Linked DNA regions of Asticcacaulis excentricus CB 48. The protein of the gene in region 1 interacts with the protein of each later gene in a pairwise test. Links are inferred from orthologs where the notes say so. Each region holds a gene or a part of one and is shown in the gene's direction. Other genes may lie near its edges.

Evidence for each region.
Region 2: the proteins of tuf (region 1) and ASTEX_RS08120 interact in binary tests that used the Bacillus subtilis proteins (3 or more experiments, as listed by UniProt). The link is inferred for Asticcacaulis excentricus CB 48 from one-to-one orthologs.

What each region holds. Positions count from the first base shown.
Region 1 is NC_014816.1:992,898-999,008, forward strand. The notes cover bases 2,839-5,710. They hold tuf (elongation factor Tu), read left to right. Parts: upstream 2,839-3,615; coding sequence 3,616-4,806; downstream 4,807-5,710. Other genes in these bases: fusA (elongation factor G), read left to right, coding at 2,839-3,456; ASTEX_RS04650 (AraC family transcriptional regulator), read left to right, coding at 4,992-5,710. Outside these bases: ASTEX_RS04625 (globin-coupled sensor protein), read left to right, coding at 1-139; rpsL (30S ribosomal protein S12), read left to right, coding at 380-751; rpsG (30S ribosomal protein S7), read left to right, coding at 764-1,237; more of fusA, read left to right, coding at 1,378-2,838; more of ASTEX_RS04650, read left to right, coding at 5,711-5,867; ASTEX_RS04655 (GNAT family N-acetyltransferase), read left to right, coding at 5,925-6,111. UniProt on the Bacillus subtilis protein: GTP hydrolase that promotes the GTP-dependent binding of aminoacyl-tRNA to the A-site of ribosomes during protein biosynthesis.
Region 2 is NC_014816.1:1,760,559-1,766,742, reverse strand. What follows is about bases 2,111-5,055. They hold ASTEX_RS08120 (rod shape-determining protein), read left to right. Parts: upstream 2,111-3,033; coding sequence 3,034-4,077; downstream 4,078-5,055. Other genes in these bases: mreC (rod shape-determining protein MreC), read left to right, coding at 4,217-5,055; ASTEX_RS08125 (TVP38/TMEM64 family protein), read left to right, coding at 2,111-2,843. Also shown: ASTEX_RS08140 (5-formyltetrahydrofolate cyclo-ligase), read left to right, coding at 1-285; ASTEX_RS08135 (TIGR00282 family metallophosphoesterase), read left to right, coding at 285-1,118; ASTEX_RS08130 (YebC/PmpR family DNA-binding transcriptional regulator), read left to right, coding at 1,176-1,934; more of ASTEX_RS08125, read left to right, coding at 2,043-2,110; more of mreC, read left to right, coding at 5,056-5,350; ASTEX_RS08110 (hypothetical protein), read left to right, coding at 5,355-5,978; mrdA (penicillin-binding protein 2), read left to right, coding at 5,975-6,184.

The sequences.
Region 1 (6,111 bases):
CCATACGGCGGGTACGTCTAGCGTGGTCGGAGGGGCCGCAGCCTCGCTCAACAGCGACGCAGCGCAACTCAGCCAGCAGGTGCAGACCTTCTTTGACACCTTGCGTCAGCACGCGGTGGTCACGCGAAAGAGCGCCTGAGCGAATCCCGCTTGACCCGTCAGGGGGGCTCCTGTATAGCCCCCCAATCTTTTTTGAGGCGGGACCTGCAAAGGTCCGTTTTCAGAGCGATTGAGACAAGGGCCTGCGTGCCCGCCGTAACCCCCAAAGCGCGGGTTGCGGCTTTTGTGTTTGTCGTTTCCGATGCTTCTGAAGGCTACATCCCAACCGAGGTCGCCCGGCCAAACGGCACAGGCCTCCCCATCTAAGGCAAGAGATTAAATGCCCACGATTAACCAGCTTATCCGCAAGCCGCGCAAGCCGAACCCAAAGCGCAACAAGGTGCCGGCCCTGAAGGGCTCGCCCCAGCGTCGCGGCGTGTGTACGCGCGTTTACACCACGACCCCGAAGAAGCCGAACTCGGCTCTGCGTAAGGTCGCCAAGGTCCGTCTGACCTCCGGCATCGAATCGGTGTGCTACATCCCCGGCGTCGGCCACAACCTTCAGGAACACTCCGTGGTTCTGATCCGCGGCGGCCGCGTGAAGGACCTTCCGGGTGTCCGTTACCACATTCTGCGCGGCGTGCTCGACACGCAAGGCGTCAAGAACCGTAAGCAGCGCCGTTCGCACTACGGTGCGAAGCGTCCGAAGTAAGGATAGAGACCTATGTCACGTCGTCACCGCGCAGAGAAGCGTGAAGTTCTGCCCGATCCCAAGTTCGGGGATCTGGTTGTCACCAAGTTCATGAACTACGTCATGTACGAAGGTAAGAAGGCCGTCGCCGAAAACATCGTTTACGGCGCTTTCGATATCCTCGAAGCCAAGAAGAAGGACGCGACTGCGGTTGAGACCTTCCATGCGGCTCTCGACAACGTCGCCCCGTCGATCGAAGTGCGTTCGCGCCGCGTCGGCGGTGCCACCTATCAGGTGCCCGTCGAAGTCCGTCCGGACCGTCGCCGCGCTCTCGCCATCCGCTGGCTGGTCAACGCTGCGCGCAAGCGTGGTGAAAACACCATGACCGAAAAGCTGGCCGGTGAGCTGCTTGACGCCTCCAACAACCGGGGCACCGCAGTCAAGAAGCGCGAAGACACGCACAAGATGGCCGAAGCCAACCGCGCGTTCGCGCACTACCGCTGGTAATTCCTTGCGGGACAGGGCTGTCACGGTCCTGTCAAAAAAGGTCTATAAGGCGCGGGCGACTTTGTTCATTAAGTCTCCCGCGCTTACGCATAGTGCCTACACACTTTTTTTGAATCCCCTTTTTGTCTGAGGCCCGTACAATGCCCCGCAGTCACAAAATCGAGGACTACCGTAACTTTGGTATCATGGCGCACATCGACGCCGGCAAGACCACGACTACGGAACGTATCCTCTACTATACCGGCAAGAGCCACAAGATCGGCGAAGTCCACGATGGCGCTGCCACCATGGACTGGATGGAGCAGGAGCAGGAGCGCGGCATCACCATCACGTCCGCCGCGACGACCGCCTTCTGGCAAGGCAAGCGCCTGAACATCATCGACACGCCGGGCCACGTGGACTTCACCATCGAAGTCGAGCGTTCGCTCCGCGTCCTCGACGGCGCGGTGGCCGTGCTCGACGGTAACGCCGGTGTTGAGCCGCAAACTGAAACCGTCTGGCGTCAGGCCGACAAGTACAACGTGCCGCGTATCGTCTTCGTCAACAAGATGGACAAGATCGGCGCCGACTTCGACAAGTCGGTCGAGTCGATCCGCGACCGTCTGGGCGCCAAGGCTGTGCCGATCCAGTTCCCGATTGGTTCCGAATCCTCACTGAAGGGCCTTGTGGACGTTGTCCGCATGAAGGCCGTGGTGTGGGACAATGATGGCCTGGGCGCGTCGTACCACGACGAAGAAATCCCGGCTGATCTGGTCGAAAAGGCCAACGAAGCCCGTCAGTACCTCATCGACAACGCCGTCGAACTCGACGACGAGGCGATGGAAGCCTATCTCGAAGGCAATGAGCCCTCGGAAGAAACCCTGAAGAAGTGCATCCGTAAGGCGGTTCTGACTTCGGCCTTCTTCCCGATCCTCTGCGGTTCGGCGTTCAAGAACAAGGGCGTTCAGACGCTGCTCGACGCCGTTGTGGACTATCTGCCGTCGCCGGTCGATATCCCCGCGACCAAAGGCATCGACTACAAGACCGAAGAAGAAGTCACCCGTAAGGCCTCGGACGATGAACCCCTCTCGGTTCTGGCGTTCAAGATTATGGACGACCCCTTCGTTGGTTCGCTGACCTTCTGCCGCATCTATTCGGGCAAGCTGGAAACCGGCATGGGCCTGCTCAACTCGACGCGCGACAAGCGTGAGCGTGTTGGCCGTATGCTGCTCATGCACTCCAACAACCGCGAAGACATCAAGGAAGCCTATGCCGGCGACATCGTCGCTCTGGCAGGCCTCAAGGACACCCGCACGGGCGACACGCTCTGCGATCCGCTGAAGTCGCCGGTCATCCTAGAGCGCATGGAATTCCCGGCCCCGGTTATCGAGATTGCCGTCGAACCTAAGTCGAAGGCCGACCAGGAAAAGCTGGGCGTCGCCCTGTCGAAGCTGGCCGCCGAAGACCCCTCCTTCACCGTTTCGACCGACCACGAGTCGGGCCAGACGATCCTGAAGGGCATGGGCGAACTGCACCTCGACATCAAGATCGACATCCTGAAGCGCACCTATAAGGTCGAAGCCAACATCGGCGCGCCGCAGGTGGCCTATCGCGAATCGATCACCCGCAAGGCGGAAATCGACTACACGCACAAGAAGCAAACCGGTGGTACGGGTCAGTTCGCCCGCATCAAGCTGGTGTTCGAACCGGGCGAACCGGGTACGGGCTTCGTGTTCGAGTCGGCCATCGTCGGCGGCGCGGTGCCGAAGGAATATATTCCGGGCGTCACCAAGGGCCTCGAATCGGCCAAGGAAAACGGTCTCCTGGCCGGCTTCCCGCTGATCGACTTCAAGGCGACCCTCATTGACGGCGCCTACCACGACGTTGACTCGTCGGTCCTGGCCTTCGAAATCGCCTCTCGCGCCGCCTTCAAGGAACTGCGCGAAAAGGGCGGCCCGAAGCTGCTTGAGCCGATCATGAAGGTCGAAGTCGTGACTCCGGAAGAGTATCTGGGTTCGGTCATCGGCGACCTCAACGGTCGTCGCGGCATGATCCAGGGTCAGGACATGCGCGGTAACGCCATCGTCGTTGACGCCTTCGTTCCGCTGGCGAACATGTTCGGTTACGTGAATACCCTGCGTGGTATGTCGCAAGGCCGTGCGCAGTTCACCATGGTGTACGACCACTACGAGCCCGTGCCGCAGCACGTCGCCGACGAAGTGATCAAGAAGTACGCCTAAAAACCATTTGGCCCGTAGCAAAGACTATGCTACGGGCCTTCCCCACTGCGCCCCGAACCGGAAATCCGCAAGGATGACGACACGGATTTCCGGGGCGGAGTGCTCCCAAGTTTCCAACCCCTAACCGAGTGAAGGCCCGCATATTTGCGGGGATTTGAAATGGCCAAGGAAAAATTTAACCGCACGAAGCCGCACTGCAACATCGGCACCATTGGTCACGTTGACCACGGCAAGACCACCCTGACCGCCGCGATCACGATGACGCTGGCTAAGTCGGGCGGCGCTACCGCCAAGAAGTACGAAGACATCGACGCCGCTCCGGAAGAAAAGGCCCGCGGCATCACGATCAACACGGCCCACGTTGAGTATGAGACGGAAAACCGTCACTACGCTCACGTTGACTGCCCTGGTCACGCCGACTACGTGAAGAACATGATCACCGGTGCCGCTCAGATGGACGGCGCTATCCTGGTTGTGTCGGCCGCTGACGGCCCGATGCCGCAAACCCGTGAACACATCCTGCTCGCCCGTCAGGTTGGCGTGCCGGCTCTGGTCGTGTTCATGAACAAGGTTGACCTGGTTGACGACGAAGAGCTGCTTGAGCTCGTCGAAATGGAAGTTCGTGAACTTCTGTCGTCCTATCAGTTCCCCGGCGACGATATCCCCATCACCAAGGGTTCGGCCAAGGCCGCGACCGATGGCGTGAACCCGGAAATCGGCGAAACCCAGATCCTCGCTCTGATGAAGACCGTGGACGAGTACATTCCGCAGCCGGCCCGCCCGGTTGACCAGCCCTTCCTGATGCCGGTCGAAGACGTGTTCTCGATCTCTGGCCGTGGTACGGTTGTGACCGGCCGCGTCGAGCGCGGTATCGTGAAGGTCGGTGAAGAAGTCGAAATCGTCGGCATCCGTCCGGTTCAGAAGACGACCTGCACGGGCGTCGAAATGTTCCGCAAGCTGCTCGATCAGGGTGAAGCCGGTGACAACGTCGGCGTTCTGCTGCGCGGCACGAAGCGTGAAGACGTTGAGCGTGGTCAAGTTCTCTGCAAGCCGGGCTCGATCACGCCGCACACCAAGTTCGTTGCCGAAGCCTACATCCTGACGAAGGAAGAAGGCGGCCGTCACACGCCGTTCTTCACCAACTATCGTCCGCAGTTCTACTTCCGCACGACCGACGTGACCGGCATCGTGACGCTGAAGGAAGGCGTTGAGATGATCATGCCGGGCGACAATGCCGAGCTGAACGTCGAACTGATCACCCCGATCGCCATGGAAGAGAAGCTCCGCTTCGCTATCCGTGAAGGTGGCCGCACCGTCGGCGCCGGCGTTGTGGCGAAGATCCTTGCTTAATTGCAAAGGTCTCGGACCCTGTTCTTGAACGAGCAGGCCACACCGATCAGACTACAGAAACCCCTTGAGGCAACTCAGGGGGTTTTTCTATGTGTCGCGGCAAGCGGCCATCTTCGCAAGATCGGGAACGACGCCCGACGCAGAGCGTGGCACAGTAGGGCCTCATCCTTTCAAGGGAACCTGCCATGACCGATCAATCTCGGATGCCCCCCTCTCTGGATTATGTCGCCCGCATCGAACGGGTGCTAAAGCACCTCGAAGCCACTGACCTAACCGAGGCCCCGGACCTCGATAAAATGGCCGGTATTGCGGCCCTGTCGCCCTTTCATTTTCACCGCGTCTACCGACTCATGACGGGTGAGACGCCGGCAGAAACAATCCGGCGTATCCGGCTGGCGCGGGCGGTTCCGGCGCTCAAGCAGTCCGTCGAACTCGCTACAGAAGCGTCAGGCTACGCCACCTCACAAGCCTTTGCCCGTGCGCTGAAAGCCGAAACGGGTCACACCGCCAGCGAGATACGCCGCTCCGTCCCCCTGCGCGAGAGCCTGGAACATCGGCTGCGGCACCCGGCGACTGCCGAAACGCCCCTTGGTATTGAGATTGTTGCGGCCGACCCCCTGACGCTCACCGCTCTGCGCAACACCGGGGCCTATCCGGAACTGAACGCCGTCTATCAGCGTTTGTTCGATCTAGTGTTCTCGCAATTGTCTATGGAACACCTTGCCGGCCTTTACGGCTATCAGCACGATGACCCGCGGCACACGGCCCCCGAAGCGTGTCGCGCCGAAGTCGCCGTCGATGTCGGGGGCAAGGCAGAACTGACTGAAGACCTTTATCACATCGTCGTGCCCAGTGGCCTCTATGCCCGTCTGCGTCACCTGGGCGATTATGATGCGATCCAGCCGGCGATGGATACGCTCTACCTCGCCGTTATAGATGCCGGTTACGCACTTGCCGATCAGCCGTTGCACCTGCATTTCCTCGATGACCCGGAAGAGGTCGCGACGGCGGATTTACGCTGCGATCTGTTCCTGCCACTCTCTATTAACCCTTTGGCTTAGGCCAATTTCAACCTTATAACTGTACACCCGGTTGTATGCACGCAACTGGGGAGCCGTATGGCCAGACTGACACGCGTCGAAAGCGTAGCGCCCGAAGCGCTAACGCCCGAAGATATCGTAGCCTGGGAAGGGTTTACCTCGCGGCGGTCTGATCTGATCGGACCTTATTTTGACGTGCGCTACGTCATGGCCATCGGTCAGAGCGTCCCGGATGCTCACATTGCGCGTCTTTATGATGAGCAGG
Region 2 (6,184 bases), 770 kb from region 1 along the record:
CATCAGCCGGGGCCTGATGCACCGGAAGTGTTCCCCGATCTCATTCTGGCACCGCTTCTGGCTTTTGATCGTGAAGGTGGGCGGCTGGGCTATGGCGGAGGCTTTTACGACCGCGCTTTGGACTATCTTCGCTGTGTAAATCAGAGTAATGCAAATCCATTGCAAGTGTGGGGCGTGGCCTTTTCCGCTCAGGCGGTCGCCCGCGTGCCCACCGAACCCCACGATCAGCGTCTCGATACCGTCCTCACCGAAGAGGGCCTAATCGAGATTAGAAAGAACACCTGATGCGTTTTGCTTTTTTCGGTGATGTGGTCGGCCGGGCCGGCCGCGACGCCGTGTCCGAACATCTGCCTTTTGTGCGCCGAGCGCTCGACCTCGAATTCGTAATCGTGAATGCGGAAAATGCCGCTTCTGGCTTCGGCGTGTCGGAAAACACCGCCAATCAGTTGTTTGAGGCGGGGGCGGACTGCCTGACGCTCGGCAACCATTCTTGGGACCAGAAAGAGGCCCTGACCTATATTGTGCGTGAGCCGCGCCTGATCCGCCCGCTCAACTATCCGCCTCTGGCCGATGTGCCGGGGCGGGGGGTCAATCTGTTTGAAACCGCGTCGGGCAAGCGGATTCTGGTAATGAACGCGCTGGGTCTGGTGCATATGGCGTCGATGGACGACCCGTTTGCCGCCGTGGATAAAGCGCTGGAAAGCGCGCCGCTGGGTCTGGTGGCTGATGCGGTGGTGGTCGATATCCACGCCGAAGCCACCTCTGAGAAGATGGCCATGGGGCATTTCTGCGACGGGCGCGCCTCGCTGGTGGTGGGTACTCACACCCACGTGCCGACCGCCGATGCGCAGATCCTTCCCGGCGGCACCGCCTACCAGACCGATGCTGGGGCCTGCGCCGATTATGACAGCGTCATTGGCATGGACAAGGAGGAGCCACTGCGCCGCTTCACCACACGCATCGGTAAGGAGCGCTATAAGCCGGCTTCCGGCCCTGCGACCCTGTGCGGCGTGTTTGTTGAAACAGATGACAAGACGGGGCTGGCTACGCGCGTCGAGCCCATCCGCCTCGGCGGGCGGCTCAAGACGGTGTTGCCAGAACTTCAGGTTTCGGTTTAGAACCCCGCCCAATCCCCATAAGATGAGCGCGCGGGTGCGCGCTGACAGAGGTTTCCCATGGCTGGCCATAGTAAATTCAAGAACATCATGCACAAGAAGGGGCGTGCCGACGCGGCCCGTTCCAAGCTGTTTTCCAAGCTGGCACGCGACATCACTGTGGCGGCCAAGTCGGGAATGCCTGATCCGGCCATGAATCCGCGTTTGCGTCTGGCGGTCAATAACGCCAAGGCCGAGTCCATGCCGAAGGACAACATCGACCGCGCCATCAAGAAAGGGGCGGCCGGTGAATCCGACAATATGGAAGAAATCCGCTACGAAGGCTTCGGGCCGCAGGGCATCGGCATCATTGTCGAAACACTGACCGATAACCGCAATCGTACCGGTGGCAATGTGCGTTCCTACTTCACCAAGTTCGGCGGCAATCTGGGCGAAACCGGTTCGGTCAGCTTCATGTGGGACCGCATGGGCCAGATCGAGTATCCGCTAAAGGCCGGGTCGGCTGACGCCATCATGGAAGCGGCCATCGAAGCCGGGGCTGCCGATGTCGAAACCGATGAGGACGAGGAAGACGGCGGCCACCTGATTTTCACGGCCTATGAAGACCTCAACACCGTTACAGAGGCCGTAGCCAAGGTTTTGGGCGACCCCAAGTCGACCAAGTTTATCTGGAAGCCGCAAACCCTGTCGCCCATCACCGGCGACCCGGCCAAGACGCTGATGAAGCTGATCGACGCGCTCAATGATGATGACGATGTGCAGGCGGTCTATGCCAATTTCGACATCTCGGACGAAGAGATGGAAGCGCTCAGCGCCTGATCATCAACCCCTCTGGAAACGGAGGGGTTTTTGTTTCAGTAAGGCCACCCTATAAACTTTGCCTCTTCATATTGATTTCGATTGCGCGCCGTCGCACATAGGCACGTCATGACCGAAACGCCTGACCCTTCCGAACCGGGGCGCGATGCCGCCAACAGCCCGCTGCCCCTGTGGCGGCGTTGCTGCCAGTTTCTGTTCGAGATGGACGCGAAAACGGTTCGGGCCATCTGGGTGACGCTGGCTCTGTTTGCCATGATCGGGGTCGTTTTCCTGATCGGCAAGACCGATTTTGGCCATGAGGTGACTCACGAATTTGAGCTGTGGATGGCCGAATATCGGGATTCCCCCTGGGGTATCTTCATCGTCATCGCCGTCTTTACGCTGTCGGCCTATATTGGCGCACCGCAGTTTGTACTGATCGCCGCCTGCGTGGTGGCGTTCGGACCGTGGCTGGGCTTCTTCTATTCATGGGTGGCGACCGTTGTGTCCGGGGCGATCACCTTCTACACGGGCCGGCTTATTGGGGCAGAGACGTTCAACCGCATCGGTGGCGGGCATTTGGGGCGGCTGTCGGACTATATCGGGCGCAACGCCTTTTCGGCCTCGTTCATCGTGCGCAATGTCCCTTCAGCGCCGTTTATCATCGTCAACATGGCCTTTGGCGTATCAAAGGCTCCGTTCACTGGTTTCATAATGGGTCTGGGGCTGGGCTCGATCCCCAAGACGGCGCTGGTGGCGCTATTTGGCAATGTGTTTACGCGCATCGTCGAGGGCGGCGATTGGAAGGGCACCGCGCTGATCGCGCTGATCGGGCTGGCCTGGCTGGGCGTTGTCATTCTGGCCAGACACCTGATCGCCAAATGGCGCGAAGGCCGCAGCGCCGTGAGTGGCACTCACGAAAATCAATAGTTTACCGTTATGCGTTTCAAGGTGATTCGAAGTTTTTTTTTGAAGGCCTTGAAATTGACGCGAGATAAGGGCAAGGGAGTTCTCCCCTTGCGGACGGCGCGTGTTTTCGCGGCGCGACGCCCTTAACGGGGCCCTATGCGCCGCCGGTATCCCGGCCACCTCCCAGACAAATTTCTCGCGGTAGTGCTCAATGTTAAAGCCCTTCTTCGGCAGCTTCTCCAACGATATCGCCATCGACCTCGGCACGGCCAACACGCTGGTCTATCAGAAGGGGCGCGGAATCGTGCTCAATGAGCCGTCGGTGGTGGCGCTGCGCAACATGGGTGGGCGCAAGGTGGTGCACGCGGTGGGCATCGAGGCCAAGCAAATGCTGGGCCGCACACCGGGCCATATGGAAGCCATCCGCCCGATGCGCGACGGTGTTATTGCCGATTTCGAAGTTGCCGAAGAGATGATCAAGTATTTCATCCGCAAGGTGCACAATCGCAAGGGTTTTGTAAACCCGAAGGTTATTGTCTGCGTGCCGTCGGGCGCCACCGCAGTGGAACGCCGCGCCATCAACGACTCGTGCCTGAACGCCGGGGCGCGTCGCGTCGGTCTGCTGCCTGAGCCGATGGCCGCCGCCATCGGCGCTGGCCTGCCCATCCATGAGCCGACCGGCTCGATGGTCGTGGATATTGGCGGCGGCACCACCGAAGTGGCTGTTCTGTCGCTGTCGGGTGTGGTCTACGCCAAGTCGGTGCGCGTGGGTGGTGACAAGATGGACGAAGCCATCACCAACTTTATGCGCCGCAACCACAATCTGCTGATCGGTGAAACCACGGCGGAGCGGATCAAGAAGGACATCGGCACCGCCCGCGTCCCGCACGATGGCGAAGGTCTGGCTATCGAAGTGAAGGGCCGTGACCTGATGCAGGGCGTGCCGCGCGAGGTGCGCATCAGCGAGCGTCAGGCCGCTGAGGCTTTGGCTGAACCGGTGGCGCAAATCATTGAGGCCGTGAAGGTGGCGCTGGAAGCTACGCCGCCCGAACTGGCTGCTGACATCGCGGACAAGGGCATCATGCTAACCGGTGGTGGCGCGCTGTTGCGCGGGCTTGATTCGGAAATCCGCGATCAGACCGGCCTGCCAGTGACGATCGCCGAAGACCCGCTGTCGTGCGTGGCCATCGGCTGTGGCAAGGTGCTGGAGCATCCGCGCTGGATGAAGGGCATCCTCGACTCGACGATGTTCTGAGCCTGAATAGGCGAGGGCAAGGCCGTAAATCGTCGGCCCTGTCATCAGAGCGTCTACAATTTCCTTGATAGTTTCGGACCGAAACTTGCAGTATCTGTCCTCTGAGTGAGGGTCCGGGTGGGCCTGGAGGGAAGTCAGCGTGCGATACGGGGATAACCAGCCTTTTGAACATCTGAAACTGCCCATTACTTGGGGGGTGATGATCCTTGTCGCCGCCATTTGCGTGGTTGCGGCTTTGCTGTTCCTAGGTGACCGGCGCGGCGGGCTGGATGCGGCGGCCTATGGCAACCGGGCCGGCTTTGACCGGGCAGCGGCCAAAAGCAATAATCTGCTGTCCTCACCGGCGCACTTCGTCAGCGACCGTACCAATGGCATTGAGGATTATTTCTTTGCCGTAAGCGAAAACCGTGTCCTGAAACAGAAGATTGTAGAGCTGGAACGCTATCGCGACGAGTATCGCAAGGCCAAGGAACTTAACCGCCGCTATGAGGTCCTGCTTAATCTGCGCACGGAGCCGGAAGTCGAAAGCGTCTCGGCGCGTTCGGTTTCGGTTTCGCGCGGTCCGTTCAACAACAATCGCCTGATTGATGCCGGGTCATCCAGAGGACTCGTCTTTGGTAATCCGGTGATCAATGAACACGGGCTTGTCGGTCGTGTGGTCGGCGTCAGCCCGGACGTCAGCCGCGTGCTGATGGTCACCGATGTCGTAAGCCGCGTGCCGGTCATGGTCGCGCGCACCGACGCCCGTGCCATGATGGTGGGTGACGGGGGTGGATTTCCGCGTCTGGAGTTTGTGCGCGGAGGGCCGGATGTGCTCAAGAAAGGTGATCAGATCCTGACCTCCGGCGATGGAGGCATCTTCCCTCGTGGCTTGCCGGTAGGGGAGGCGCGTCGCGGCGTCGATGGCGTCTGGCGGGTTGACCTGTACACCAATCGCGGACCCGTTGATCTGGTCAAGGTCATGAAGTTCAAGGATTTCAGCCAGCTTCCGCGCGCCGAGGAGGTGCTGCGAACGCCACTTGTCACGGATGTCCTGCCGCCGCCGCCTCCAACGGCGGCCCGGACCGCGCAAAGCACCAGCGCTTCCAGTGCTACGGTATCAGCCAGCGGAACCGCTGTCAGCTCTACCGCTTCCAGCGCCAATCCGGCCAGTGTGGCGCGGTCGCGCCCGACGCCGGTGTCTTCTCCCGCCGCACAGACGCCGCGTCCGCAACCCGTTCCGGCCCATGAGGCGCCGGCGTCGACCACGTCCGCCAGCGTCAGCGGAGGCTGAGGCCATGCTGGCTCCGCAACGCCGCCCCCGCTCATCGTCCACCCGCAGCATGACGCCGTCGGCCAGCCGCCGTGCGCGCCTTTACAAGGCGCTGTTTGAAAACCGCACACCGCGCCGTGGATCGGGAGGGATCGTCGGGCCGCAGGACTGGCTGCTCTATCCGGCCCTGTTGGCGGTTCTGGCGACGCTGGTGCTGGCCACCGACCTGCCTTTGCCGTTTGGATGGGACCTGCCGGAGCCCGTGTGGCCCGTGGCGCTGGCCTTTGCCTGGCCGCTGATCCGCCCCAGCTTTATCGCGCCGATCCTGCTGGGTTTGATGGGGCTGTTTCTCGATTATTTCTGGGGCGCGCCGCTCGGTTTTTATGTCATCGGCCTGATGGCCGTCCACGCCGTGACGCTCATCATCCGCAGTTATATTGTGGGACAGGACACCTGGGTGGTGATCGGGGCTTATACCCTTGCGGTTCTGTTGTTTTTTACACTCGGCGTGATCATGACGACGCTCGATTCCGGTGTTGTGCCGCGCCTGATCAGCGTGTTTGAACAGATGCTGGCCACCTGGTGTCTGGTGGTCGTGGTGCTGATTCAGCTTGAGCGCTTTCTCAACAGTGATGTGAGGTTCAATTGAGCGAACCCTCCATCTTTTTTGAGGACGTTAACGAGAAGCAGGGGACGTTTCATCGCCGCATCTTTCTGATGGGCGGGGTGACGGCGCTAGGTATCTTTGCGCTGGGCGGGCAACTGGCGCTACTTCAGATCGTGCAGGGTGGCAAGTACAAGCGCCTGTCGGCGGCCAATCAGTTCAATTTCCGCGTCATGCCGCCCCCACGCGGC